4 regions of the Affinirhizobium helianthi genome follow, and region 1 is predicted to be linked to each of the others. Evidence: riboswitches for the same ligand, from Rfam matches in the RefSeq annotation. Region 1 holds a riboswitch; each other region holds the start of a gene.

Region 1 (7,362 bases):
TGAACCAGCGTTGACAAGGAACTGCCTTCCATCAGATCGCGTGGCGGTGAGGTGGAAATGTTGCAGTAGAAGAGAGCCTGATCGCGAAAGCAATGTCCTTCCTCAAGCAGAAGAAGCCGCATTTCCTGCAACCTGTCAGAACTCGGAACCGGTTTGTGTTCGTCTTCCTTGGGCCGAACCAGCACGAATTCCTCTTCGAAAAGCGGGAATTCCTCAAGGGCGGGTTCCGAGACAGGCAATGCGACAATGGCGAGATCCAGGCGCCCTTCCATCAGGTCTTCTATCAGACGCTGTGTGATGGCCTCACGCGGGCGCGGATCCAGGCCAGGATAGTTGAGGGTAAGGGTCTTGATGACCTCTGGCAAAAGATAGGGCGCCACGGTTGGAATGACCCCAAGCCGCAGCCGTCCCCGCAAGGGGCCGGTTGCATTACGGGCAAGGTCTCCCAGGTCGTCAACGAGATGCAATATGGTGCGCGCGCGCTCCGCAAATTCTTCTCCGAGGCCGGTCAGCCGGATTTGTCGGCTGCCGCGCTCGACCAAAGGTGCGCCGATCAATTCTTCCAGTTCCCGGATCTGCACCGAAAGGGCAGGTTGCGAAATGGCGGATGCCTCTGCAGCACGTCCGAAGTGCCTCAAACGGGAAAGCGCTTCGAAATAGCGCAGGTGCTTCATCGTCAGACCATTCATAATCTCACCATATCGCACCGGTTAGAATATACAATTGGAATTTATGGAACTCGTTTGGTAGCGGTGCCTCGTGAAAGAAGTTCTTGATGACGTTGTCTGCCGCCACGATGCGGCCAACCATTTGAAGTTCGTACAATCTGTGAATTCAAGCTTGATTTAAGCTCGTCGGAGGACGCTATGGACGCACACAAAACAAATTCGGCTGGCAAATGTCCGGTCATGCACGGCGGCAACACGGCAACCGGCAAGTCCGTAATGGACTGGTGGCCCAATGCGCTGAACCTCGACATTCTGCATCAGCACGATACCAAGACCAATCCGCTCGGCAAGGACTTCAACTACCGTGAAGAGCTGAAGAAGCTTGATGTCGAAGCGTTGAAGAACGATCTGCGCGCTCTGATGAACGAGAGCCAGGATTGGTGGCCGGCCGATTGGGGTAGCTATGTCGGCATGTTTGCCCGCGTTGCCTGGCATGCTGCCGGTTCCTACCGTCTCGCAGACGGGCGTGGCGGTGCAGGCACCGGTAACCAGCGTTTTGCGCCTTTGAACAGCTGGCCGGACAACGTCAATACGGATAAGGGCCGCCGTCTGTTGTGGCCGATCAAGAAGAAGTACGGCAACAAGATTTCCTGGGCGGACCTTATGGTGCTGTCGGGCACGATTGCCTACGAAGTCGCAGGCCTGAAGACCTATGGCTTCGCCTTCGGTCGCGAAGATATCTGGCATCCTGAAAAGGACATCTACTGGGGTTCGGAAAAGGAGTGGCTCGCGCCTTCCGACAACCGTTACGAAGATGTTGCCAAGCCGGAAACCATGGAAAACCCGCTGGCAGCAGTGCAGATGGGTCTCATCTATGTGAACCCGGAGGGCGTGAACGGCAATCCTGACCCGCTGAAGACAGCTGCTCAGATCCGCGAAACCTTCGCCCGCATGGCAATGAACGATGAAGAAACCGTTGCCCTGACTGCAGGCGGCCACACCATCGGTAAATCGCATGGTAACGGTGACGCGGCGAACTTGAGCGCCGATCCGGAAGCGGCTGGCGCGGAATTCCAGGGCCTGGGCTGGATGAACACCAAGGGCCGCGGCATTGGCCGCGATACCGTGGTGAGCGGCATTGAAGGTGCATGGACCACCAACCCGACCAAGTGGGACATGGGCTATTTCGACATGCTGTTCGGTCATGACTGGGAACTCACCAAGTCCCCGGCCGGTGCCTGGCAGTGGAAGCCTGTCAGCATCAAGGAAGAAGACATGCCGGTGGATGTCGAGGACCCCTCGATCCGCTGCATGCCGATGATGACGGACGCAGACATGGCCATGAAGGTCGATCCGGCCTACAACGCCATCTGCCAGAAGTTCATGGCGGACCCGAACTACTTCTCGGAAACCTTCGCTCGCGCCTGGTTCAAACTGACCCATCGCGACATGGGACCGAAGGCGCGCTGGATCGGTCCGGACGTGCCGAAGGAAGACCTGATCTGGCAGGATCCGGTTCCCGTTGGCCGCAAGGATTATGATGTCGCCGCCGTCAAGGCGAAGATTGCTGCATCGGGTCTGACGATCTCGGACATGGTTGCCACTGCCTGGGATAGCGCCCGCACCTATCGCGGCTCCGATATGCGTGGTGGTGCCAATGGTGCACGCATCCGTCTCGCTCCGCAGAAGGACTGGGTCGCGAACGAACCCGAGCGTCTGGCAAAGGTTCTCTCGGTTCTTGAGCCGATTGCAGCAGAAGCAGGTGCAAGCGTAGCCGATGTGATCGTTCTGGCTGGTTCCTATGGTGTCGAGCAGGCTGCCAAGGCAGCAGGCTTTGCCATTGAGGTTCCCTTCGCACCCGGTCGTGGCGATGCGACGGCGCAACAGACTGATGCCGATAGCTTCGCTCCGCTGGAGCCACTGGCTGATGGTTTCCGTAACTTCGTGAAGAAGGACTATGTCGTCAGCCCGGAAGAAATCCTCCTGGATCGCGCACAGCTCCTCGGTCTCACTGCGCATGAAATGACCGTCCTGATTGGCGGCATGCGTGTGCTGGGAACCAATTTCGGCGGCACGCAGCACGGCGTGTTTACCGACCGTGCCGGCACCTTGACGAATGACTTCTTCGTCACCTTGACCGACATGGCATACAGCTGGGTTCCAACCGGCAGCAACACTTACGAGATCCGCGATCGCAAGTCCGGTGCCGTCAAGCACACGGCCACCCGCGTGGATCTGGTATTCGGTTCCAACTCGGTTCTTCGCGCCTATGCAGAAGTTTATGCGCAGGACGACGCCAAGGAAAAGTTCGTTAGGGACTTCGTTGCCGTCTGGACCAAGGTGATGAACGCGGATCGTTTCGATCTGATCTAATCGGATCGTTCATCCAGCGTTTTAAGCAGCCTCTCCCGCCGCCCATCGGGAGAGGCTTTTTTATTGACTCGGCTACAGGCGCCAGGGGCGGGAGCGGCGTGGCGCTGCCCAACATAAGGCAACCCGCAAAGGAGCAAGCCATCCGGCGCGCAATTTCGATCGTATGACGCCAAGACCATATCCGGGGAACCAAGTGGCGAGACGGATCGTTGAGGGACCGAAACCGAGGAGTTTTGGATGAGCAACGACCAGAAGAAGCCACAGTCAGATCAGGATAATCCGCACAGTGATAATCCTCACCGGGGTGTCATCACTGCTGGCCCGGACGCGCACGCCAATGAAGGCTCGACAAGCGCAACCAAGGAAAAGGCAGAGCGCGAAGTTCGCCAAAGCGAGAACAACACTTAAAGTACGTCGCGGTGTCGCTTGAACGAGAGATGCCAGGATAGAGCAAAAGGGTCGCCCACTCGCAGGCGGCCCTTTTCAGTTCAGCCATGAGCAAAGCAGACTACAGGTCGATGGAGTGCAGCCATTGCCTGACGATCCCGGCATCTTCGTCCACCAGCCGGTGATCTGCTGGAAGATCCGCAGACGTGACCGTCGCTCCACAGGATGCCAGCTTCTCGTGAAGCTGCACGCTCTTTCCCCGGAGCGGGTCTTGCCTGCCTGCCACCACCAGCACTCTCTTTCCTTCGAGGGTTCTATCCGGACAGTCGTCGAGCACGGGAATTGATCTGTATCGTGACCAGGACATAAACGGCCAGCATAGGGAAGACCGTCGCCTTGCAGTTTCATCGCCGGTGGTGGAAAGCGCAACGATCCCCTGTTCAGTCGATGACGATCGCGCGGAAATCGTTGACATTCGTGCCAGTTGGTCCCGTCACGAACAGATCACCAAGTGCTTCGAATGCCGTGAAGCTGTCGTTTTGCGCGAGCCTCTGTCTTCCATCGAGGCCGAGGCGTCTCAGGCGTGTTGCTGTCGTACCATCGCAAAATGCGCCAGCATGATCGCCAAATCCGTCGATACCGTCCGTATCGGCGGCAAGTGCGCAGAAACTTTGACCTTCCAATGCCAGCGCCAGAGCCAGGGCAAATTCGCTGTTGCGGCCACCCTTTCCGCTCTTCGTTCGCAGCGTTACTGTTGTCTCGCCGCCCGACAACAAGACGGCGGGGCGCCGAAACGGGCGGTTCTTGCCGATCGTTTCACGGACGAGAGCGGCGTGAGCAAGCGCGATATCACGGCTTTCCCCCTCCATTGAATCGGAAAGAAGATAGGGCGTGTATCCTTTTGCTTCAGCGATAGAAGCCGCAGCTTCCAGAGATATGCCTGCCGAGGCGATGATATGATGTGCGTTGCGTTGAAAGGCAGGATCCTCCGGTCCTGGAGCCTCCGCTGCAGGGGAGCGAAGATGCGCCATGACGTTGTCTGGCAGGTGAAGACCGAAATGATCGACAAGAGCGAGCGCCTCCTCCCGGGTAGAGGGGTCTGGAACCGTTGGCCCGGACGCGACATGGGCGGCATTGTCGCCTGGAATATCTGACACGATGAGGCTTACGACCTTTGCCCGGGTTGCCGCCGCCAGCCTGCCTCCCTTGATGCGCGATACGTGTTTGCGAACCGTGTTCATCACCGAAATTGGTGCCCCGGAAGCGAGCAGGACCTCGTTGAGCGCAATTTCATCGGCGAGAGAGAGGCCCACCGGTGGCGCTGGTAGCAAGGCTGAGCCGCCGCCGCAGATCAGGGCAATGACCAGATCGTCAGGCCCCAGCGAGGAAATGGCTGCAAAAAGTCGCTCTGTCGCGTGCAGCCCTGCTGTGTCGGGTACGGGATGGGCAGCTTCCAGCACTTCAATGTTGCGAGTCTTGCAGCCATAGCCGTAACGGGTGACAACCACGCCTTCCAGCGGTGAGGGCCACAAGCTCTCCAGAGCTGCTGCCATTTGCGCTGCACCTTTGCCAGCGCCAATGACCACTGTTCTTCCGCTTGCCGGGGGTGAGGGGAGAAACCTCGCCATCCCTTTGGCGGGTTCTGCCGCCTGAACCGCAGCATTGAAAAGGCTTATCAGTAAATCTCGATGTTTCATAAGCTCTTATCCCGTCTGCTTGTGTTCCTATCCCGGTCAACCCGAGAGAAAAAGTATTGAATGAAGAAGGCAAGTTTAATCTTCAATCCAGGCGCGAAAGCGTCTGGACAAGCCATCTTTGCATCCCTATCAGTGCGTTGCTACGGTTCTGCATTCGCAGATGAAAAGGGAACACGGTGCAGGTTCGCAAGAACCCATTCCGGGACTGCCCTCGCAACTGTAAGCGGCAAGCGCCTCATTGTGACCACTGATCTTGGATCGGGAAGGGATGGGGTTGCGCTCGAGCCGCAAGTCAGGAGACCTGCCGTGGCCAGACCAACCAACACCGGACGAGGGGCTCCGGCAGGGAGAGAATTCGATGTCGCATGCGATGATTTCGCACGCCATGTTTGTGCATGCCGAAGAAACGGCACTGTACGCTCCTGCCCATGAACCCAAGCATTCAAAGGACAGGACATGAAAATCGCGCTGATTGCCGCTTTTGTTGCGGCTTTGCCCAGCTGGGCTTTTGCTGGTTCCACCCAGTATCCTCTGACGGTCGAAAATTGCGGACGAAAGGTCACTTTCGAGAAAGCGCCTGCCAAGATCGTATCGATCGGTCAGGGCATGACGGAAGTACTTTACTCGCTGGGGCTTGCGGATAAGGTTGCAGGCACTGCAGTCTGGGTTGGGCCTGTGCTTCCTCAGTTTTCTCAGGTCAATGCAGGCATCAAGCGTCTTGCCGATAACGATCCCAGCTTCGAATCCGTTGTCGGGCTGGAGCCGGATCTGGTTGCTGCGGAGTTCGAGTGGCATATCGGTCCGATGGGTTCTGTCGGCAAACGAGAGCAATTCCAAGACATCGGCATCAATACCTATATTTCGCCAGCGGATTGCGTAGCGAAAACGAATGTCGATGGCGGGGATGGCGTGCGGAAAGAGCTATTCACGATGGATCTCATCTATCGTGAAATCGATGAGCTTTCGAAGATATTCGACGTCGAAGACCGGGGACAGGCGCTGATTGCGGAACTGAAGGCGCGTGAAGCGGCCGCGACAGCCAGCATTGCCGGGGCAAAGGCCAAAAACCTGCCTATCGTCTTCTGGTTCTCCAGCAAGGAAACGAAGGGCGATGCGTTCATTGCGGGCAAAAACAGCGCCCCCGCCTATATCCTGAAGAGCATCGGCGCAAGCAATGTTGTCGCGACCGAGGAAGAATGGCCGCTCGTGGGATGGGAAACCATTGCACAGGCAGATCCGGCCGTCATTGTCATCGCAACCATGGACCGCAGGCGTTTTCCAGCAGACGACCCGGCTGTGAAGCTGCAGTTCCTCCAGTCCGATCCTGTCACCAGTCAGATGACGGCCGTCAAGGCAAAGCGTTTCGTGATGATGGATGCACAATCCATGAACCCGACAATCCGCACTATCGATGGAATCGAGGTGTTGGCAAAGGCGATCAATCAGTTCGGTTTGGAGAACTGAGGTGGCCGGCGAGTTTCGCACCTTTTTCTGCACCCCGTCCATCGGGCGGGGTGAGCCATGAGGCGCGGTAAAACCGGATTGGCAGTGGTCTGTGCCGTCATGGTGATGATCGCGCTTGCCATTGCCATTCTATCCGCCGTCGCGGTGGGAGAGATGACCATGCCGCTGGCAAACGTAGCGGCTGCAATCACCAATCGCCTCGGCTTGACGCAGATCCCGGTTCCGCGCATTCAGGAGGCGGTAATCTGGGATTATCGATTGTCCCGCGCTTTGTTGGCAACATTCTGCGGCGCCGGGCTGGCGCTATCCGGTGCCATTCTCCAATCGCTTCTGCGCAATGCTCTGGCAGAACCCTATGTGCTGGGCATTTCTGCCGGGGCCTCAACCGGGGCGGTCGCCGTAATGCTGCTTGGCGTAGGAGCCGGGACGATTTCTCTATCCTTCGGCGCCTTTTGTGGTGCCCTCATCGCATTTCTCTTTGTAATCATGTTGACCCGAGGCAGGCAGTCGGCGGACCGCACGATTCTGGCGGGGGTGGCGGCCTCCCAGTTATTCAGTGCCCTGACATCCTATATCGTCTCCACCTCTGCCAATGCTGAGCAGGCACGCAGCGTCATGTTCTGGTTGCTTGGCAGTTTTTCCGGCGTGCGCTGGCCAGATGTGGCCGCAGCCGCAGCCGTTGTCAGCGGTGGGCTGCTGGTTTGCCTCTGGCACTCACGGGCGCTGGATGCCTTCACATTCGGGGAGGATGCGGCCCGCTCTCTCGGTATTCC
Region 2 (7,362 bases), on a different contig from region 1:
CCTTTCCGGTGGTGGGCACCACACGATCCGACTGATCCGGGCCATTGCCGACGCGCAAATCGTAACCTTCCATAACCAGATGCAGGGAAAGCTCCGGCTTTGCGTAGCCGAAAAGGCTCACATCCAGTTCAGCCGTATCCGTCAGGTGGCGATTGAGAACAAAGAGCGTGACCATTCCCTCTTCGGCGCTGTAGACACCGGCGACATCCAGATACTTCACATCGTCGGCAGCATTGCAGTCATAGGTCGGGCAATCGACGGCCACGTTCAGTGCATCACCACGGCCATAGAGCGAGGCGAACTGGTAAGGATAGTAGATCGTCTGGCGCCAGGCCGGACCGTTCTTTTCCGCCCGAATAGGTGCAATGACATTGACCAATTGCGCAATGCAGGCAATGCGGACACGATCCGAGCGACGGATAAACTCATTCAGCAGACCGGCAACGAAAAGTGCATCCTCGAAATTATAGGTCTCTTCCAGAAGTGCGGGAGCTTCCGGCCAATCCCAACTCTTGATGCGCTCGCCATCTTCCTCGCGTATGTGATACCAGACATTCCATTCATCGAAGCAGATACCGACGTCATTCTTGGCGCGTTTCTTGGCCTTGACGTAGTCGATGACACCGCCAATGGTCTGGATGTAGCGCCCGGTCTCCTCGATCTTGCCGAAATAGTTCAGCGTATCGCGGCTGTTGTTGCCGAAATATTTGTGCAGGGAGATGTGATCGACATTCTCGTAGCACTCTTCCAGAACCTCACGTTCCCATTCGGGATAGGTTGGCATGCGATCGTTCGAACTGCCGCAGACAATCGCCTCGATGCTCGGGTCAAAACCCTTGAAGGCTTTCGCGGTCTCATTGGCAAGCCTGCCATATTCGACCGCCGTCTTGTGGCCGATCTGCCATGGACCGTCCATCTCGTTGCCAAGGCACCACATCTTCACCCCATGCGGCTCGATAGCGCCGTGGCTGCGGCGCAGATCGCTGAGGGCCGTGCCGCCGGGGAAATTGACATATTCAAGGAAGTTGCGTGCATCATCCAGCCCGCGGGAGCCCAGATTGACCGCCAGCATCATCTCGATGCCAGCCATGTTTGCCCATTCGGCGAACTCGTTGATGCCAATCTGGTTCGTTTCCTTCGAGCGCCAGGCCAGATCCAGGCGGATCGGTCTTTGATCGCGCGGGCCGATCCCGTCTTCCCAACGATAGGCGGAAACGAAATTTCCACCCGGATAGCGGATCGCCGGTATCTTGAGATCCTGAACAAACTTCAGAACATCTTTGCGAAAGCCGTTGTCGTCGGCCTGGGGATGGCCGGGTTCATAGATGCCGCCATAGATCGCGCGACCCATATGCTCGATAAAAGCAGAATAAAGACGATCATCAATGCGCCCAATCCGGAAGTCCCGGTGGACGGAAACACGCGCTTTCATAGAATTCCTCCCTTACAATCTGTATCATACAATTCGATATGAACCAGATATTATGATATTGTTATAGGAGGAATATCGTATGTCAACGGTGAAAATCATACTTTTGGATCAGGGCGTCAGCCTGACGTTCTCAGGCGAAGGAGGATCTCCTGATCGTAATTCCCAAAGCCACGTCCGAAGATATTGAGCCCGCCCGGATGGCGCGCATCCTGCTTGACTTCGATGCGCAAACGGATCGACCTGTGCGAAGACAGATCCAGATCTTTCAACGAAACGCCTGAAATCCTTGTACCATCGACGTAACTGCCATCATGTGTGATGCGCCAGGTCTTCAACATACCGTACTGGGAACCAGACAATTTCCACCAATCCGGCGTGTAGAGCCCCCTTTTGTCGCCAAAATCTCCCGGCGATGTCCAGTCTCCGAGTTCAATGCCATTGACCGATAGTGTAATATCCGACGGCCAGTTGCTATGAGTACCGGGAACCTCGGAACTGACTTCCATCGAAAATTCCATTTCTTCGATGTTTCGCCCTTGTATTTTCGCGTTATTGGGAAATTGATACTCTACATAACCCGAGGTGAACCACAGAAGGGCGGCCTTCATCCTGTCTGGATCCATGAAAGTATCGGGCACATCCAGGAGCCCGATAATGCCTTCCGGCGAACAGATCCCACAAGGTGCTGTCACTGAGCTTTGGGTATAGAGCCCAAGGGGCATAGAGACAGCAATCAGATTGGCATCTGCCGCCTGCTCCGCCTTGTGGAAGGAAATAATCAGTTCGTCATAGGTGGCAAAGCATATTTTCTGGCTGCCCTTGCGGGCTTTGCGCGTCTCCGTCCGTACAAGCCCAGCCTCTTCCAATATTGTAATACTTGAGGAAATCGATGATTGCGGCTGCTGAAGACGGTCTGCGATTTCGTTTACGTTGAGACCGTCAGCCTCATGCAGGATCTTCAGGATCTGAACACGCACAGGCGAAGCGGCAGCCTTCAAGACATCGAAGTCCTTCTCGGCATCAATCAACAGGAAGTTAGGCGTCATATGGTCGTCTCAGCACCATTGATGTATATCGGAAAATCAGATTTAAACCACCTGATGACATCTGTCGATTGGATTACTGCGGCCTGAGCGGTCAAGCGCAAAGGATCAACCTTTTGCCATGGATGCAATGTTTGGGTGATAGGTATGTGCGGCCAGGGAAACAGGAACCAAAACATGTCCGCAAGACCGATGGCTGATGCACTGCGGCCCGCTGGCGATCTTGCCACGAAGCCCATTTTTGCAGTCACTTGCCGGGCAAAACCTCTCCCGCCCGGCAAGGACCGGAGATCAGCGCCTCATGCGGTTTCCGCCAAAATGAGCGGCTGCGGCTTTGTCAGGGTTTCCGGACGCAGAACGGCATCCAAGCGATCCTTTGACATCAAACCCTTTTCCAGCACCAGTTCGTAGACTCCGCGTCCACTTCGGTGCGCCTCAAGAGCAATCTCCGTCGCATTGCGATAGCCGATGTAAGGGTTGAGCGCTGTGACGATACCGATGGAGTGCTCCACCATATCGCGGAGCCTTTCCTTGTTCGCCGTAATACCACGCACGCAGTTTTTCTCCAGCGTGCCACATGCTGCGGTGAGATGCGCAATGGATCTGGACAGGCTGTAGAAGATAATCGGCTCAAAGGCATTCAACTGCAACTGCCCGGCCTCAGCCGCCATGGTGATGGTTACGTCATTGCCAATCACTTCGAATGCAACCTGATTGACCACTTCCGGGATCACCGGGTTAACCTTTCCCGGCATGATGGAGGAACCGGCCTGACGAGCAGGAAGATTGATTTCATTGAACCCGGCGCGCGGCCCGGACGACAAGAGGCGCAGATCGTTGCAGGTTTTTGACAGCTTGACCGCAACCCGCTTCAGAACACCGGAGAGCTGAACAAAGGCACCGCAATCCTGCGTCGCCTCCACCAGATCGGGCGAGGTCAAGAGGTCAAAGCCAACGACTTCGGAGAGGCGATCCCTGACACGTGCAGCATAATCTGGATGCGCGGTAATGCCGGTACCAATTGCGGTGGCGCCGAGGTTGATCTCCCGGATCAGCTGCGCTGCCTCGGACAGGCGCGCCTCGTCTTCCGCAAGCATCAGAGCATAGGTTCCAAATTCCTGCCCCAACGTCATGGGCACGGCATCCTGCAACTGGGTGCGCCCCATCTTCAGAATTTCGGAGAATTCACCAGCCTTTTCGGCAAAGGCCAGACGCAGATCTCCCATGGAACGCAGAAGGCGATGAATACCGGCCCAGGCTGCCAGCTTCAGCGCCGTTGGATAGACATCGTTGGTGGACTGACTGAGATTGACATGCTCATTCGGGTGAAGATGCGTGTATTCACCGCGGCGGTGGCCAAGAATCTCTAGCGCGCGATTTGCAATGACTTCATTGGCGTTCATATTGGTGGAGGTTCCGGCGCCGCCCTGGATGAGATCGACGACGAATTGATCATGCAGCGCGCCGTCTCGAATCTCGCGGCACGCCGCAATGATTGCGTTGCCCTGAGTTGGCCCAAGCAGTCCGAGATCCATATTGGCCTGGGCTGCGGCTTCCTTGATGGCCGCAAGCGCGATGATCAGATCAGGTGCATCGCAAAGACGTTGCCCGGAGATCTGGAAGTTTTCAACGGCGCGCAAGGTATGAACACCGTAATAGGCTTCCATCGGCACATCGCGATCCCCAAGGAGATCGTGTTCCGAACGAAATGCCGCGACTTCTTCCATGTTATTCCTCCAGAGAAAATTCTTCAATGGAATGCTTCGGATCAAAGGGCTCGAGGCAAGGCGGCAAAGGATGAACTGAGCGCAAAGTAAAGCTGGCGCATTGTAGATAACCTCCTCCTCAATGACCTGCCGCAAGCTTCCGCCTGCAACAATCCTCTTCCCTATCCCGGCGTAACTGTGCTGGCTCGGTCGGTCAATTGACAGTTTTTAGGTAGTGCGGCGTCCATACTTGTTGCAGTTCAGGCCGGAAGCCGGGCGCAAAACTCTGACAGCTGTCAGGCCGGGAGAGGTGAGGGAACCCTGACAGCTGTCAGGATTTATCAATTCCTGTTTCGCAAGATACGCGCCATCGTCAGTCAGCAGCGCGAAACGTCATCACCAAATGCGGTAGCTGTGCGATACTCAACACCAAGCGCGGAGAGAGTGCAGGCGGGATCATCATCCCGCGCCGCAGTGGCACGAGGAACACGCAATCGTCCATGCCCACCCAAATAACGTCAGCGGCCAGGTGAGGGGCCTACACGGAATGACCGCGCTGACCATCGTAGGCAACCTGGATCGAGACCAAAACTGTTCCTTCTGAGTGACAGCCCGATCGCCCATCGCAAAGTTATCCCCGGTGAATTCAAGACAGACACACAACAGATATTGACGCAGATTTAACCTTGTCTACAATATGTAGCGTTCGAGGTTCTCATGGATTCGACTGGAATCGATGAGCTAAGACGGGAATTCGGTAGCGAACATGATGTTCGCGAAGCCGAGGCTGCCCCCGCAACTGTGAACGGCGAGTGCTTGCTCTATCATGCCACTGGGTGAAACCGGGAAGGCGGAGCAGGTGCAGCGACCCGTGAGCCAGGAGACCTGCCTCGATCGATACGTCCGCCGGCGGGGTGCCAGGCAGGGTGCGGTTTAATGCGTCCGGATGAACCCCGGTCCTGAGCCGTCCTGCTCACCCGCCATATGTCTGCTTCGGGGTGAAGGCCATGAATACACCATTACAGATTATTGCTGATCCTTAGTCGTTACGACTGAGGTTGCTCGCTTCACTTTCTTCACGTCGCTTCTCTGCGCGTTGGGCCCAGGTCGGTCCGACAGCGTTTCCTTGCGCCCATTTTCTTTAGAGGTATCCCATGTCGATCACTGTCTACTCCAAGCCAGCCTGCGTTCAATGCACAGCAACCACCCGCGCCCTGGACCGCCAGGGTATCGACTATACGATCATTGATGTTTCCGAGAACGGGGCAGCATTGGCCTTGGTGCAGGAACTCGGCTACCGTCAGGTGCCTGTCGTCATCGCTGGCGATCAACACTGGGCTGGCTTCCGGCCGGATATGATCAGCGCGCTTGCCTGAAAGTTCGGTGATGGGCGCTCTCGTCTACTTCTCCAGTCGTTCGGAAAACACCCGCCGCTTCGTGGACAAGCTTGCTACGCACGCTCTGCGTCTGCCGCTGGATGCAGCCGCCACTCCGCCGCTGGTGAATGATCCCTATGTCCTCGTCAGCCCAACCTATGGCGGGGGAGGGGACAAGGGCGCTGTGCCGAAGCCCGTCATCCACTTCCTCAACAATGCCCATAACCGAAGCCTCATCCGCGGCGTCATCGCGGCAGGCAATACCAATTTCGGCGTGGCCTATGGGCGCGCCGGAAAGATCATCGCCGACAAATGCGGCGTCCCGCTTCTCTACCGGTTCGAGCTTCTCGGTACCGAAGAGGACGTCATCGCCGTGAGACAGGGACTGGAACGATTTTGGACACGCTGACCACCACGAAAACGAGCGCCTCAACCGAGGACACGCTTGATTATCACGCGCTGAACGCCATGCTGAACCTCTATGACGACGAGGGAAAGATCCAGTTCGACAAGGATCGCATGGCAGCAAGGCAATATTTCCTCAGCCACGTCAATCAGAACACCGTCTTCTTTCACAACCTTAGAGAGAAAATAGACTACCTTGTAACGGAAGGGTATTACGAGCGTGAGGTGCTCGATCAGTATTCGTTCAACTTCGTGCGCGACCTCTTCGACGTAGCCTACGCAAAGAAATTTCGGTTCCCGACCTTCCTCGGCGCGTTCAAATACTACACCAGCTACACACTGAAAACTTTTGACGGGAAACGCTATCTGGAGCGCTACGAAGACCGGGTCTGCATGGTGGCGCTCACACTTGCACGCGGCAATGAGCAGCTTGCGCGTGAACTCGTGGAGGAAATCATTTCCGGTCGCTTTCAACCGGCGACGCCCACCTTCCTCAATGCGGGTAAGAAGAGCCGCGGCGAGCTTGTATCCTGCTTCCTGCTTCGCGTCGAAGACAACATGGAAAGCATCGGCCGAGCGATCAACTCGGCGCTGCAGCTCTCCAAGCGGGGAGGGGGCGTTGCCCTGTCTCTGACGAACCTGCGCGAAATGGGCGCTCCCATCAAGCAAATCGAGAACCAGTCCTCAGGCGTAGTCCCAGTGATGAAGATGCTGGAAGATGCCTTCTCCTATGCCAACCAACTTGGCGCGAGACAGGGTGCCGGTGCGGTCTATCTTCATGCCCATCACCCGGACATCATGCGGTTCCTCGATACCAAGCGGGAAAACGCGGACGAAAAGATCCGCATAAAAACGCTGTCCCTCGGCGTCGTCATTCCAGACATCGCGTTCGAACTGGCGAAACACAACGAGGATATGTATCTGTTCTCGCCGCACGACGTAGAGCGGGTCTATGGGGTACCATTCACCGAGATTTCGGTGACGGAGAAATACCGCGAGATGGTGGAGGATGCCCGCATCCGCAAAAAGAAGATCAAGGCCCGCGACTTCTTTCAGGTCATCGCCGAGATTCAGTTCGAAAGCGGCTATCCCTACATCATGTTCGAAGACACGGTGAACCGGGAAAACCCGATCGCCGGTCGTATCTCCATGAGCAATCTGTGCTCGGAGATCTTACAGGTCAGCGAGGCGAGCCGCCTCAATGAAGATCTGTCATACGGGGAGGCCGGCAAGGATATCTCCTGCAATCTGGGCTCACTGAATATTGCCTCTGCCATGGACTCACCGGACTTCGGCAAGACGGTCGAGACCGCAATACGGGCGCTGACTGCGGTTTCTGAAATGAGCAACATTGCTTCAGTCCCGTCAATCGCAAAGGGCAACGACGATAGCCACGCTAT
Region 3 (7,362 bases), on a different contig from region 1:
GGCATATTCGTCCACCAGCTGCTCAAGCTTCTGCTGATGGGAGGAAAGTCCAGCGCCGACAAGCTTTGGCGGTATGTGCCCGATGGTCAGTGCCGCGATCCGCCGCTTGGCAACCGCCGCCTCGCCGGGGTTGGAAACAATGAAGGGATAGATGACGGGGAGATTGCTGGTCACGATTTCCGGAAAACAGTCAGCCGAGAGAGCGACATTCTTTCCGGGCAGCCATTCCAGCGTGCCATGCGCACCGACATGAATGATCGCCTGGGTTTTGATATCGTGCTGCATCCAGAAGCCGAACGCGAGAAGCGCATGGGCTGGAGGACGCGCGGGATCATGATAATCGGTGCGCCGATCCGCCTCACGTCCGCGGTCCGGTGCCAGCGCCACGGTGACAGAGCCGAAGCGGGCAGCGCGGAAACGAAAACCTTTCGTCGAACATCCTTCGTCGGCTAATGGATCGCCCCAGCATCGGATGACGGCTTCTCTCGCGGCGGCGGGTAGTTGGCTAAAGGCAGCCTGATACTGCTCGATTGCTAACTGTTCGGATCCTCGCAGAACCCGGTCCAACAGTTCAGCCGCTGACGATGGGATGTCTCTGACATTATACCCGTTCTCGCCCAGGTCGATCAGCATCTGACGGGCACTTTCCGGCACGTCCAGCCCCACGGCATAGCCGGTGCGACCATCCGCGCCGGGATAATCCGGCAGAATAATCGTGATCTGGCGCTCTGCAGGTGGCGTGGCATAAAGGGCAAGATGTTTTTCGATCCGGGCAGCGACCGCATCCACGCGATCTGGCTCTGGTCGATTGGAAAAGCCGGCAAAGCCATAATCTGCAGCAGCTTCACGCTCTGCCTTGAACGAAATGATGCCGGAAAGGAGACGGCCATCCAGTTCCGGCAGAACCACGTGCATGGCGAGATCAGACGGCCCAAGTCCACGTTGGTTTTCTTGCCACGCTTTTCGCTTGGTCGTGGCAATCACCGCCTGGAAAACCGGAACGGCGAGGTGATCGAAAAGCGTCTGACCATCAAGATCGGCTTGGCTGGCAAAGGCGGTCGCCGTGATCACGGCGGCAGGGTTGAGCGCCTGAAGCTCGCGCTGGAGTGTGGCCAGAAGCTCGCGCTCCTTCAATCCAGGAACGAAAACGGGCAGAACGGCTATACCGCGCTGTTCAAGGCTTTGCGTCAGCGCATCGATGGGTTCAACATCGTCCGCCAGCAGCATGGAGCGATAGAAAATCAGCGGAACGAGGCGGCGACCGGGTTGTCCGATCAGCGCTGTCTCGCGCGTCACCACGCCCTGTCCGGGCCGATAAAAGCCCCAGCGGGGAATGTTTGCCGCTTGCTCCGCCGACTGTTCTTCCCGTCTGGCTTTCGCAACAAGCCGGCTAACGAGTTTTGTCAGATTGCCGGGCCCACCTTCGCGGAAATAGGAGAGGAAGAGGGCAATGTCAGCGGCATCCACGGTGGAAGCCTCTGCCAGCCGGTCGTCGTTTTCGCTGCATTCTCCCGGCAGCAGGATCAGACAGATGTTTCGTTCTTTTGCTTTCCGCGCCAGTTCGTCCACGCCGTAGCGCCAGCGGTCATAGCCGCCGAGAATGCGCACAAGCAGCACTCTGGCGTGGCTCGCGACTTTATCGATCCAGAGATCGATGGACATGGGGTGTCGAAGATCGCTCAGTTGAGCAAGGCGAAGGCTCAAGTCGCCTTTTGAGGGATTACGGTCCCAAGCCGAGGCAATGCCGTTCAGGTCGCTATCGGAAAAGGATAGCACCACCACATCCCCCGGCGTCTGGTTCAGATCGACCGGCTCTATGAGATCGTCCAGGGACGAGGATGTGGCGGCGAGAATATGCATCAGGCGGCCAGGAGCTTTCCGATTTTTTCCGCGTCGATGCCCTTTTCACCAATGATCACCAGACGCGAACGTCGCGCCTCGCTGGCGTTCCAGGGGCGGTCGAAATAATGGTTCACGCGGGGACCGACCGCCTGCACCAGAAGGCGCATGGGCTTGCCCGCCACCTCTACATAGCCCTTGATCCGCAGCACTTTTTCGGCTTCCGTGACCTTCGCAATGCGGTTGCTCAGTTCGTCCGGGCTTGCAATGGCCGGAATATCCAGAACAAAACTGTCAAAATCGTCGTGCTCGTGGTCCAGCTCGTCGTCGTGATGTGTCTTGCGGTTCTCGATATCGTCTTCGACCGCCAGGCCAAGACCGATGAAGATTGCCGGGTCGATTTCGCCATTCTGCGCGTTCACAATCCTCACCGCGCGCGGAAGATGCGCTTCCACATGCTGATGCGCCTTGGCGAGGTCTTCGGCGGAAAGCAGGTCGGATTTGGTCAGGATGACAAGATCGGCGCAGGCAATCTGGTCTTCGAAAACTTCCTCCACCGGATCGTCATGGTCGAGAGACTGATCCTCGGCGCGCTGGGCAGCCAGAGCTTCCAGATCGTCTGCGACGCGGCCTTCAGCCAGCGCCAGGCCGTCCACCACGGCCACCACGCCATCCACCGTCACGCGGCTTTTCACGCCCGGCCATTGGAACGCCTGCACCAGCGGCTTCGGCAGTGCCAGGCCCGAGGTTTCGATCAGGATGTGATCGACCTTGGGCTCCATGGCGAGGATCTTGTCGATGGCGGGTACGAAATCATCCGCCACCGTGCAGCAGATGCAGCCATTGGCCAGTTCGATGATATTGTCTTCCGGGCAGTTCTCGATGCCGCAGCTTTTCAGGATTTCGCCATCGATGCCGACATCGCCGAACTCGTTGACAATCACCGCAAGCCTCTTGCCCTTGATGTTTTCCAACGCATGGCGCAGCAGCGTCGTTTTTCCGGCTCCGAGGAAACCGGTCACAACGGTGCAGGGAATGCGGGAGAGGGTATTGGTCATGAAATCGGTCCTTCAAATCTTCGGAAATTGAGTGGGAATGGGTGGGATGCGGGCGATCATGCCGCGCTTCAGGCAATCCGGTCGGCCCTTCCACGGCATCAGTCCATCGGCAGAACTGGCGAGAAGACGCGCACCTTCGATGAGGTCGGGGCTGGCATCCAGGCCAAGCTCGCCAAAAACATAGGACCAGCCATCCACGCGCTGGATGCAGGCGCTCAAGGCGCGTTTGCAATTGGCAAGACAGGCAACAGGCACCACGGCGATACCGGCCTGTGCCAGTGATGCCGTCTGATCTGCGAGACGCGCGCCGTCGCGCGGTCCATCGCTTGCTTCCGTCCCGCTGCGGCAGGTTTCGCAGACATGGATAATCACTCGCGGTTGAGCGGCAACAGGTTCGTCAGACTGACATTGCGACTGGAAATCCAAGACGCACCCCTTTTTCCAAAAATAGCCGTGGGGTGCAGGCGCGCGCAGCCAGAGGCCTGCGTGCCATTGATACTATCCCTGCCGGAGCACCCCGCCCGGTTGGACCATTCGTCAGACGGCAGGTCTCCTGGCTCGCGGTTCATACCCGGCGCTACCTTCCCGAATTGTCTTCAGTGGCATGATGCGCAGGGTTTCCCGCAGAATGTGCGGGGGCCGCTTACAGTTGCGGGGGCAGCCGTGGTTTAGGCGAGGCGCCGCACCACGTTCCCTCTTAGCTCCCCCCGTTGCCGGGGAAAGACCGTCATCTTCACTATGCGGTTGAATGACGACATGTCAATGCCGCTAGGTGCGGCAGTTTCGGTGGGCCATTGTCGTGAGGCCGCGTTTGGCTATAGTCCCGCGCTCTGACAATGCGGATGCGAGGCAAGGCCGATGAAGGAAATCGATGAGAGCGAAGCCGAGCGGCATCGGCGCAAAATGGCCAATCGCAAGGCGGTTCAGGATGCGGAAGTGGCATCGAAAACCATCGAGAAGGGTCTTCTGATCGTCAATACGGGTCCCGGAAAGGGCAAGTCCACGGCGGCTTTCGGTCTGGGCCTGCGGATGCTTGGCCATGGCCGCAAGATTGCCATCGTGCAGTTCATCAAGGGTGCCTGGGATACGGGCGAGCGGGTGGCGCTGGACGCTTTCGGTGATCGCGTGATCTGGCATACGATGGGTGAGGGCTTCACCTGGGATACGCAGGATCTGAAACGCGATGTTGCCGCCGCTGAACGCGCCTGGGAAAAGGCGTTGGAGATGATGGCGCTTCCGGATGTGGGCCTTGTTATTCTGGACGAGCTGAACATCGCACTTCGCTATGAATATCTCGATCTGGAAAAGGTCGTGCTGGACCTTACTGCCCGCCGCCCGGATCTGCATGTCATCGTCACGGGGCGTAACGCCAAGCCTGCGTTGATTGAGGTGGCGGACATGGTCACCGAGATGACGCTGGTGAAGCACCACTTCAAGGCAGGGGTAAAGGCGCAGGCCGGGATCGAGTTTTGATGGCTGGAGGACAAGCCAAAGCCCTGATGTTTCAGGGAACCGGTTCCGATGTCGGCAAGTCGCTGATCGTGGCCGGGCTGGCGCGTGCCTTCCTGAACCGGGGTTTGCGCATCCTGCCCTTCAAGCCGCAGAACATGTCGAACAATGCGGCTGTCACGGTAGATGGCGGCGAAATCGGGCGTGCGCAGGCGTTGCAGGCGCGTGCCGCTCGCGTGCCACTTTCGGTTCACATGAACCCGGTGCTCTTGAAGCCGCAAAGCGAAGTCGGCGCACAGCTGGTCGTGCAGGGCAAGGTGGAGGGGAATGCCCGTGCCGCAGAATATCAGCAAATCAAGGCGGGCCTCATGCCGCGTGTGCTGGAAAGCTTCGCGCATTTGAAGGATCGCGCCGATCTGGTGCTGGTGGAAGGGGCAGGCAGCGCCTCCGAGGTCAATCTGCGCCGCAATGACATTGCCAATATGGGCTTTGCCCGCGCGGCTGACGTGCCGGTTATCCTGATTGGCGATATCGATCGAGGTGGTGTCATCGCCAGTATCGCTGGCACCAAGGCCGTTCTTGATCGCCACGATGCCGCGATGATCGAGGGCTTTATCGTCAATCGCTTCCGGGGCGATCCCAGCCTCTTCGATGAAGGCATGCGGATGATTGAAGGCTTTACCGGGTGGAGCCCCATCGGCCTTCTGCCGCACTTTTCCCACGCCTCAAGGCTGCCGGCGGAGGATGCGCTGGCTCTGAATTCGCAGCCCACGCGAAAGGCAGGGGCAAAGATCAAAATTGCGGTGCCAATCCTGCCGCATGTTTCCAACTTTGATGATCTCGATCCACTGGATGCGGAACCGGATGTGGAACTGATCCGTGTTCGCCCCGGCAATGCATTGCCCAACGATGCGGACCTCGTGCTTCTGCTTGGCTCCAAGGCCACGATCAGCGATCTTCAGGCCCTGAAATCCGCAGGTTTTGATATCGATATCAAAGCCCATGTGCGGCAGGGAAAGCCGGTTATCGGCCTTTGCGGCGGCTATCAGATGCTGGGAAAGACGGTGGCTGACCCGGATGGTATCGAAGGTCCGGCCGGTGCGGTTGAGGAAGGTCTCGGACTACTGAATGTCGACACGCGGCTGACTGGAGATAAGCGTCTTGAGGCCGTGTCCGGCACCACCAGCGACGGCATTTCTTTCTCCGGCTATGAAATGCATGTCGGGCAGACCGAGGGTGTGGACTGCGCTCGACCTTTCGCAACCATTCATGAGCGCCCGGAAGGTGCGGTTTCCGCCTCAGGTCTCGTTTCCGGAACCTATGTGCACGGGCTTTTTGCCGATGATGGGCAAAGGTCTGCCTGGCTCACCCGCCTTGGCGGAACCGCGTCGCGGATCGACTATGAGCAGGGGGTTGAGGATGTGTTGGAGCTATTGGCCGCGCATCTGGAAAAGCATCTGGATCTCGATGCCCTGCTTAGAGTAGCGCGGTAGGAACCGCCGCGACCAGGCCGAACAGAATGAGCAAGAGGAGATCAGCCGTCCGGGCAAGCGAAAGCGCGCGGCGAATATCGGCAGCAGTTGCCTCGCGCCGTCCACCTTCACCCATGAAGTGATCGTCCACCAGCGTGCCGCCATAGACGCGCGGCCCTGCCAGCGCGAGGCCCAGGGCGCCAGCCATGGCGGCTTCCGGCCAGCCGGCATTGGGGGATTTGTGCCGGGAAGCATCCCGTTTCACCGCTTCCCAGGCTTTTGCTGCCGATGCTCCGGGTGTGGTGAAGGCTGCGGCCACAAAGAGAAGGGCGGTGAGGCGGGAAGCGGGCAGGTTGACCAGATCATCGAAACGCGCCGCTGCCCAGCCATAGGCGTGATAGCGTTCGTTCTTGTGGCCAATCATGCTGTCGGCTGTATTCGTGGCCTTGTAGGCAGCGCCCCCTGCCAGCCCCGCCAGACCCAGCCACAAAGCGGGCGCGGTGATGCCATCGGAAAAATTCTCGGCAAGGCTTTCGATGGCTGCACGTGAAACTCCCGCCTCATCCAGCTGGTCCGGGTCACGCCCCACAATCATCGCAACCGCCTGTCGCCCCGCTGCAAGCCCACCTTTTTCAAGTCCGGTTGCCACGGCTTCCACGTGTTCTTCGAGGCTTTTTTGCGCCAGAAGGCTGGAACCCAGCATGGCCACCAGCACGAAGCCAAACGGCAGCCAGAGGAGGCTGCTTTCGATGATGCCGGACACTGCGAAGGTCAATGCAAGAAGCAAGATGAAGCAGATCAACCCGTTGCGGCGGCGGGTTTCAAAGTTGGTGCTTTGATCGTTGTACCGCTTCTCCAGAGCCGAGATAAGCCCGCCGATCCACATGACCGGATGGCCGATCCGGGCGAGAAGCCATTGCGGATAGCCGAAGATCCGTTCAATAAGCAGGGCAAGGAACGCGATTGAAAAAGCCATGGTGAGTGCAATGGACAAGCTGGAAGGAAATACGATCGAACACGGCGGCTCCCTTTCGCGGGCGGCGCTCGCATTTACCGATGCGCCGCAGCCCTGGATCGATCTTTCCACCGGTGTCAATCCGCATTCTTATGCTTATTCCCCGGTGCCCGCCACTGCTTTCTCACGGCTTCCCGATCCATCGGAGCTTCGCGATCTTTGCGCGATTGCTGCACGGGCCTATGGCGCAAAGTCCGGCGACCATGTTGCAGCCGCGCCAGGAACGCATCTTTTTCTGCCCATGCTCGTGGAAAGCGTCTTTTCCGGTCGGGACCGAAGCAGCCTCACCGCCGCCATTCTCTCTCCCACCTATGCCGAGCACGCAAAAACGGCACGCATGCTCGGCTTTCAAACCGTAGAGGCGAGCGATCCTGACGCGCTTGAGGCTGCGGATCTCGCTGTGGTGGTCAATCCCAACAACCCGGATGGACGGATGATTGCCGATGAGAGGCTGCTGGCGCTCTCGCACAGTCTGGCGAAAAAGGGCGGGCTTCTGCTGGTCGATGAGGCTTTCCGCGATGTGATGGAC
Region 4 (7,362 bases), on a different contig from region 1:
CAAGGACACTGTCAATAATGGCGCAGGCTTGCGAATCCGGATCGCGAACGACGTGACTGATCGTAAACGTCGCCGGATCGAAGAATGACTTCACGATTGGTCGGGGCTGCGCGCCAGCAAGGGCGCTCTCGATGATTTCTGCTGCATGTGAAACTGCTGGGTCTGACATATCGACACCCTCCGTTCATAACAACATATACATACTTACTGTAAATATGCAATAGTGGTGCGCCCGACGGAATCGGGCTATGCCTTAGACGCCGACCTTCAAGGGAGAGAATACCGTGGCTGACGGAATACCAGCGCCCGCGCTTTGCTTGCATGATCCAGCGCCAGCCTTCACCGCCCGCTCCACGCAAGGGCCGATTTCGCTCTCGTCCTATCGCGGAAAATGGGTTTTGCTGTTTTCGCATCCGGCGGACTTCACGTCCGTTTGCACCAGCGAATTCCTCGCATTTGCAAGGGCAGAGCAGGAATTCGCGCGGTTGGATTGCGCCTTGCTTGGCCTCTCTGTCGATAGTCTTTATGCGCATCTCGCATGGCTGAAAGACATTGAAGAAAAGTTTGGCATCAAGATTGGATTCCCCCTGATCGAAGATTCCTCGATGGTCATTGCACGCGCCTACGGCATGCTGGATGCCAATGCCGGAGGCAGCGGAACGGTGCGCGGCAGTTTCGTTATCGATCCGGTCGGGGTTATCCGCGCGATCGTCTGGTATCCCATGAATGTGGGCCGATCCGTCGCGGAGCTGCTGCGCCTTGTCGAGGCGCTCCAGACCGCTGAGCGAGAGCAGGCTTTAACGCCGGAAGGCTGGAAGCCGGGCGAAGCGCTGATGGAGCCCGCTGCAACACGCTTTGACCAGGCTGGCCCGTTGAAGACAGGCGAAACCTGGTACTATCGGGAGCGACAAAAATGACGCCTCCATCTCTGCCACTTGAGCAAATGTTGGAGAAATCGGCCGAAGCTGCCGAGTTTCTCCGACTTTTTTCAACACAAAGCCGGTTGATGCTGCTGTGCTTCATTTCGCAGAAAGAGCGATCTGTGGGCGAGATACAGGAGGAACTGGCATTCAAGCAGCCAGCCCTCTCCCAGCAGTTAGCGGAATTGCGGCAGGCTGGCGTTGTGCGAACCCGCCGTGAGTCGCGCCAGATTTTCTACTCCATTGCGGATGAACGGGTAGACGCCGTGCTTCAGACATTGCTGAAGCTATTCTGCCCTCCCCCCACTTCCCATTCGAAGCAGGGAGAAGCAAAAGCGGCATCAAGCCCAGCACCTCACCCACTCGGTGAAATGGCGCAATGGGCCATTATCGATGCATCAGAGCAGAACTCATCCTGACCGGATCAGGCCGCCTGATGCAGTCTGCGTGTAAACAGCGCGCCGCGGGTCCACTGAGAGAAGGCCTTGGCCGCAGCCAATACCGCCAGATCAATGACAGGTTCGATCAGCACGACGCTCATGTAGGCTATGCCGAAGCTTGAGATCTCGGCGAAGTTCTCCACGGTGAAGCCGTGGCCATAAAGTGCCCAGAAGGCGACCCAGACTACGATGCCGCCCTGATAGCTGGCCGAGAGAAGAAAAGCCTGGGCGTATTTCACATCCACATAGGCAGTTTTGGCCGGAATGATCCGCCGCGCAAGAAGCGCGATGCCCCACAGCGGGACCAGAAGCGTTGTTACATTCATGCCGTATTGCGGCAAATCGAAAGGTGCGAAGAAAAGGCCCTGAATCAGCAATCCTGCAGCAAGGCCGATAGAGGCCGCCCCTGCGCCAAACATCAGAAACAGTGTCGATCCAAGAATGAGATGCACCTCGGAAACGCCGACCGGATGATGGGGAAGGATCTCGAAGAAACTGAACACAAGGCCGGTTGTCAGCACGCTCCGGCAGATAAAAGGCAGCACGCCCCCTTCTTCCCGCAGGCTCACATGGACCAGTTTTGCCGCAAGGCCGAAAGCAGCCGCGGCTGTGGCATAGCTCAATAGGATTTTGGCGCCATCGACGACGCCGGGTTCGATATGCATGTTGACCTCCCCGCGCCCACCGCGCGGCTGGATGATGAAAGTGAGCCGAAGCCCGTGAACGATGGCAGGTCTCCTGACTTGCGGCAGCGCTCAGCTCGCCTTCCCAGCCTCAAAGAAGAATTTGGCCAGTGGCATTAAGAACCGAACTTCCGCTTACAGTTGCGGGGGCAGTTGTGGAATCGACCGTATATCAGTCTCACCACATTCCCTTTTCATCCGACGGGAATACCCGGCGGAACCATCGCCCCCAAGCTAAGCGGGAAAGACAGGCAAAGGCAATTCGGCTTTTGGTGGAGTCACAACAAAAGCGCGCAGTGCATGGAAAGAGGGCCGTTCTCCCATCGGCCTATGTTACCCAGCCAAGGCGCTCGGCCAGCGTGTAGAGAACGAATATCCCGCAGATCAGCAAACCGCAGAACACGGCAAAAGAGCCCAAATCCTTCGCGTGACGCCCGGTCAGGGAATATTCGGGCGAGACCCGGTCCACCAGCTCCTCCACCGCCGTGTTCAAGGCTTCCAGCGCCAGAACGAAGAGGAAAAGGCAAGTCAGGATCACGATCTTCAGAGCCCCCGCGCCAATGGCAAGAAACAGCGCGAGAGCGCCTGCAAATGCCAAAAGCTCATGGCGAAAGGCCGCCTCCCGCCAAAGCCGCCGGAAGCCCCCATAAGAATAGCGTTGAGCCGCCAGGAGATGGCGGATGCCATCGACTTTCTCCGGTGGAAGATCAGGACCGTGCATTCTTTTCGACTCACAGCTCGAATGGATCTCGAGTGAGGGGGTGGGTAGCGCGGTGCTCCAACTGACGATGCCGAGACAATCTTCACCAGTATTCGCGTACGCATCCTGACCCAGCAAGCGCACAAAGGAAAGTGCCCTCTCTTACGCATGGTTCTGCGCGCAGGATCTGAAACAAACCCGAAAAAGGCGGGTTGAGCAACTGGCGAGATTTGAACCGCCTGCCTTGCCTTTACGTGGACCGGGTTGTGGCAACTTCTTCGCCAAGGCTAGAGACAGATCCTTCGATCTCTCCTCGCATCTCGGCGTGCCATTGCCACAAGATCGCTCGATCAACGGTTCTGCCTTACGTACAACGGTGGGTGTGCCGCACAGCCTCAACCTTCCCGATAATAATAGCTGTAGCCATTGATGGCTGGCGCACCACCAAGGTGGGCATAGAGCACCTTTGATCCGGCGGGGAAAAAGCCTCTGCGAACCAGGTCGATCATGCCCTGCATGGATTTCCCCTCATAGACGGGGTCGGTGATCATTGCCTCGGTGCGAGCCGCAAGACGAATAGCCTCATTCGTCTCGTCCGACGGAACACCATAGGCCGGATAGGCGTAATCGGGGTTGATGACGATTTCATCCTCACGCACCTTGCGGCCAAGCTCTACCAGTTTGGAGGTCTTATCGACAATTGAACGAACCTGCGCCCTCGTCTGCTCTGGCGTTCCGGATGCATCGATACCGATGACACGATCGGCCCGGTTCTGCGCCGCAAAGCCAACGATCATGCCTGCCTGGGTAGAGCCAGTGACAACGCAAACGATAATGTAGTCAAACGTATAGCCGAGCGCCTTCTCCTGCTCCGCGACCTCCTCGGCGAAGCCGATATAGCCGAGCGCCCCGTATTTATGCACGGATGCGCCAGCGGGGATGGGATAGGGTTTGCCACCAGCATCTTTGACCGATTGGATGGCATCTTCCCAGCTTTTGCGAATACCGATGTCGAACCCGTCATCCACAAGACGCGAATCCGCCCCCATCAGCCGGGTCATCAGAATATTGCCGACGCGGTCATAAACAGCATCGTAATGTGGTACCCATTTTTCCTGAATAACAACGCATTTCATACCGATCTTTGCCGCTGTCGCAGCCACCATGCGGGTGTGGTTCGATTGAACGCCCCCAATGGAAACAAGTGTGTCCGCCCCCGAGGCCAGTGCATCAGGCACAATGTATTCAAGCTTGCGCAGCTTGTTTCCACCCATGGCAAGGCCGGAATTGCAATCATCCCGTTTTGCGAAGATCTGCACCTTATCGCCCAGAGCCTGGCTGAGCCGAGGCAGATGTTCGATGGGAGTTGGGCCAAAGGTCAGCGGATAGCGTTCGAATTTCGCGAGAAGGGACATGACGGCCTCCGAGGTTGTGCGTGATGAATTCACTCGCAAAAGCTAGCCGAATAGTCTTGAAAGGTGCTCTCAAAATCGGGAGATGAAATGGCACCTGACTTCAAACATAATGAGAAAATGTTGTCATCGATTCATCATAGGCCGCCCAAATGGAAGAATCTTCCAAACCATCTCTCGATCGTATTGATCTTCGCATTCTGCGCACGCTTCAGACCGATGGGCGCCTGACGAATGCCGAACTCGCATCCCGCGTGAATGTCAGCCCGGCAACTTGCCACCGGCGAACGCAACGCCTGTTTGATGAGGGCTTCATCACCGGAGTCCGGGCCGAAATTGCACCCATGCCCGTCGGGCTTGGCGCTCTTGTCATGGTGGGCGTGGTGCTGGACCGTTCGACACCGGAAAGTTTCGCGGCATTCGAAGGAGCCGTCCTTGAACTGAAGGAGGTGCTCGACTGCAATCTTGTTGCAGGCGACTTCGATTACCTGCTCAAGATCCGCGTGCGCGATATGGCCGATTTCAACAAGCTGCACGGCAACAAGCTCATCGCGCTGCCAGGTGTGCGACAAACACGGACGTTCTTCGTGATGAAGAACGTCAAGGACAATGCAAGATTGCCGTTCTGAACGCCCGCCTTCAGGGAGGCGGGTCGGGCATCAAGAAGTCACGGCAAAGAGATCGCTGAGCCAAGCCATCTGGCGGCGCTCTTGGAAGCTCTGTCCGCCTTCATGATTGTTGAACTCGTATTCAACTATCGATTTCGGCCCTGCATAGGCATTGTAGGCACCATAAACACCGGAGGGCGGACAAATCTCATCCATCAGTGCGACTGAGAACAATGCATTTGCCCGCGACTGCCGCGCGAAATTGACACAATCGAAATAGCGCAGCGTCTCGAATAGCGGTTGGCTCTTGTCTCTGTGCTGGGAGAGAAAGCGCACGATTTCCAGATAGGGGCCACGGGAGGCGACCGCCACGGAGCGACGAAAATCGCACAGGAACGGCACGTCAGGCATGATGGCCTTGACCCTTGGGTCGAGCGCCCCGGCCGCGATCGAAATGGCGCCCCCCTGACTATCGCCACAAAGAGCAATCCGCTCAGGATCGATGAAGTCCAGTGCGACAAGCGCATCGATGGCGCGCACGCCATCTGTAAAGACGCGTCGATAATTATAGTCGTTCTTATTCAGAACGCCACGGGTCAGAAAGCCCGGGCTGGAGGAGAAAGACCCCTCGGGATCTGCCGTCGCACCAACGCTCCACACACTGCCCTGACCGCGCGTATCCATCCGGAAATAGGCGAAACCCGATGCTGCCCAGTGCAATTGTTCATGCGGCAGGCTTCGGCCGCCGCCATAGCCGATAGACTGCATGACCAGCGGTAAACGACCTTTGCGCTCCTTCGGCAGGATAAGCCATCCTTTAATGGGATGGCCGCCAAAACCAGGGAAGGTAACATCGAAAACCTCGATGACCTTCAGCGTTGTCGGCTCCGGCACAATGCGAACGTCTCCCCACAGTTCACGCGCCTGCGCGATCGTGGTCTGCCAGAAGGCGTCGAAATCTTCCGGCATCTCGACATTGCTGATGTAAACGCCGAGTTCAGGCTGTGTAAGATCTGGAAACGGCATTCAATCCCCCCGGCAAGATTAAGATACTAGAGCGTTTCCGGTGAGAACAGGTCACCCGAAATCCTCTATATCTTTGTTTTTACGCAGTCCGGACGCAAAGCCGCTAACGCACTTTTGCTGGACGTTCTCTAAATGGTTCAACTCGTTGCAAAACGCAGTTCGGCTGGCACTTCTGTCAAGGCCTGTTCCAGCGCTGCCAGACATCTGGAGGCATCGGACAGGCTAAAGACAAGCGGCGGCCTAATCTTGATGATGTTCCCATGCGGGCCAGTTGACGACACCAGCACGCCGAGGGACTTCATTCGCTCGCGCACCCAACGTGCCGCCAGTTTCGCAGGCACCTTGCTGTCGCGGTTCGTGACCAGTTCAACGCCCAGAAACAGTCCGCGTCCCTGAATGTGGCCAACAAGCTCATGCCGTTTCATCAAGTCATGCAGGCCTGGCATCAAGAATGCGCTGCTGCGCAGAGCATTGCCCTGCAAGTCCTCTCCCTGCAACACATCAAGGCACGCATTACCCACCACGGCAGACACAGTATTGCCGCCAAAGGTGTTGAAATATCCCGTATGTTTTTGAAGCCGTTCCGCAATCTCCCGGCGGGTAACCAGTGCGGCAATCGGATGGCCATTGCCCATTGGCTTGCCCATGGTGACGATATCCGGCTGAACCCCGAAGGCCTCAAATCCCCACATATGCGTTCCGGAACGGGCAAAACCCATCTGCACTTCGTCGGCGATGGTCAAGGCGCCTTCACGCTTTGCCGCAGCATAGGCAAGCGGCAAATAGTCTGGCGGCGGAACGAGCGCGCCATTGGCATCAAAGATCGAATCGATCATCAGGCCCGCCATGCCATGGCCACGCTCGTTTAAGATGCCGGCTGCATCGGAAATGTGTCCGGCATATTTTTCGCCCGCATCATTGGCGCCTTCCCGATAGACGCCCCTGTAAAGGTTCGGCGGCGGCACGGTTTCGGCCCAATCAGGCTTGTCCTTGATGTCGTAGTCTATCAGCGAAAGCGGCGTCACGACCGTTGTATTGCCGTGATAGCTGTTTTCCGTGATCACAATACCTTCCTTGCCGCTGGCGGCACGCGCCAACCGCACAGCAAGGTCATTGGCTTCCGAGCCTGTACATACGAAAAACCATGTATCCAGATAGGATGGCAATGTTGCACTCAGCCGCTCGCCAAGACGCACGATTTCCGGATGAATGTAACGAGAGTTGGTATTGAGCGTGCTTGCCTGTCTTGCAAGCGCATCCACCACATATGGGTGGCAATGCCCAAGGTTTGCGACGTTATTATAGCAATCCAGATATTCCTGTCCCGCAGCGTCATAGACCTTCGAACCCTTGCCACGCACAAGCTCCAGGGGCTCGTTATAGAAGGTGTAGGTCTTGCCGAGAACAGCTTCCCGCCGCTGCAAAAGAGCGGGCGTTGGGGCCGGAGCCCCTGCAACCTCTGCAGCAGACACCGGAACGACGGAAGGCACCATGGCAGCAACGAAGTCCGCATCAGAAACCAGTGCGAGACGCTGGATTGCCTTGATGTAGAGCGCTTGAAGATCTGCAAGAT

The links. A riboswitch is a leader RNA that binds a small molecule or an ion and turns the genes downstream of it on or off. The one in region 1 is predicted to bind cobalamin.
Region 2: linked by a shared signal. The riboswitch ahead of nrdH (glutaredoxin-like protein NrdH) and the one ahead of ACFSE1_RS08520 (ABC transporter substrate-binding protein) in region 1 are both predicted to bind cobalamin.
Region 3: linked by a shared signal. The riboswitch ahead of ACFSE1_RS12340 (DUF1636 family protein) and the one ahead of ACFSE1_RS08520 (ABC transporter substrate-binding protein) in region 1 are both predicted to bind cobalamin.
Region 4: linked by a shared signal. The riboswitch ahead of ACFSE1_RS05865 (energy-coupling factor ABC transporter permease) and the one ahead of ACFSE1_RS08520 (ABC transporter substrate-binding protein) in region 1 are both predicted to bind cobalamin.

Annotation. Positions count from the first base shown of each region.
Region 1 covers NZ_JBHUEQ010000015.1:183,101-190,462, forward strand. Annotated here, with positions in the region: gene ACFSE1_RS08495 (hydrogen peroxide-inducible genes activator) at 1-689, opposite strand, end outside; gene katG (catalase/peroxidase HPI) at 867-3,041, shown strand; gene ACFSE1_RS08505 (hypothetical protein) at 3,279-3,449, shown strand; gene ACFSE1_RS08510 (hypothetical protein) at 3,550-3,678, opposite strand; gene ACFSE1_RS08515 (glycerate kinase type-2 family protein) at 3,869-5,125, opposite strand; cobalamin riboswitch at 5,252-5,448, shown strand; gene ACFSE1_RS08520 (ABC transporter substrate-binding protein) at 5,582-6,589, shown strand; gene ACFSE1_RS08525 (FecCD family ABC transporter permease) at 6,647-7,362, shown strand, end outside.
Region 2 covers NZ_JBHUEQ010000035.1:82,242-89,603, forward strand. Annotated here, with positions in the region: gene arfA (arabinosylfuranosidase ArfA) at 1-1,432, opposite strand, end outside; gene ACFSE1_RS17980 (ArsR/SmtB family transcription factor) at 1,549-2,478, opposite strand; gene aspA (aspartate ammonia-lyase) at 2,775-4,202, opposite strand; cobalamin riboswitch at 4,874-5,088, shown strand; gene nrdH (glutaredoxin-like protein NrdH) at 5,336-5,557, shown strand; gene nrdI (class Ib ribonucleoside-diphosphate reductase assembly flavoprotein NrdI) at 5,568-5,966, shown strand; gene nrdE (class 1b ribonucleoside-diphosphate reductase subunit alpha) at 5,954-7,362, shown strand, end outside.
Region 3 covers NZ_JBHUEQ010000023.1:30,352-37,713, forward strand. Annotated here, with positions in the region: gene cobN (cobaltochelatase subunit CobN) at 1-1,860, opposite strand, end outside; gene cobW (cobalamin biosynthesis protein CobW) at 1,860-2,897, opposite strand; gene ACFSE1_RS12340 (DUF1636 family protein) at 2,910-3,323, opposite strand; cobalamin riboswitch at 3,424-3,641, opposite strand; gene cobO (cob(I)yrinic acid a,c-diamide adenosyltransferase) at 3,756-4,370, shown strand; gene ACFSE1_RS12350 (cobyric acid synthase) at 4,370-5,839, shown strand; gene cbiB (adenosylcobinamide-phosphate synthase CbiB) at 5,823-6,794, opposite strand; gene cobD (threonine-phosphate decarboxylase CobD) at 6,793-7,362, shown strand, end outside.
Region 4 covers NZ_JBHUEQ010000006.1:167,346-174,707, forward strand. Annotated here, with positions in the region: gene ACFSE1_RS05850 (MBL fold metallo-hydrolase) at 1-169, opposite strand, end outside; gene ACFSE1_RS05855 (peroxiredoxin) at 285-917, shown strand; gene ACFSE1_RS05860 (ArsR/SmtB family transcription factor) at 914-1,339, shown strand; gene ACFSE1_RS05865 (energy-coupling factor ABC transporter permease) at 1,345-2,025, opposite strand; cobalamin riboswitch at 2,072-2,283, opposite strand; gene ACFSE1_RS05870 (diacylglycerol kinase) at 2,372-2,764, opposite strand; gene ACFSE1_RS05875 (1-aminocyclopropane-1-carboxylate deaminase) at 3,139-4,158, opposite strand; gene ACFSE1_RS05880 (Lrp/AsnC family transcriptional regulator) at 4,308-4,784, shown strand; gene ACFSE1_RS05885 (acetylxylan esterase) at 4,815-5,789, opposite strand; gene ACFSE1_RS05890 (aminotransferase class III-fold pyridoxal phosphate-dependent enzyme) at 5,927-7,362, opposite strand, start outside.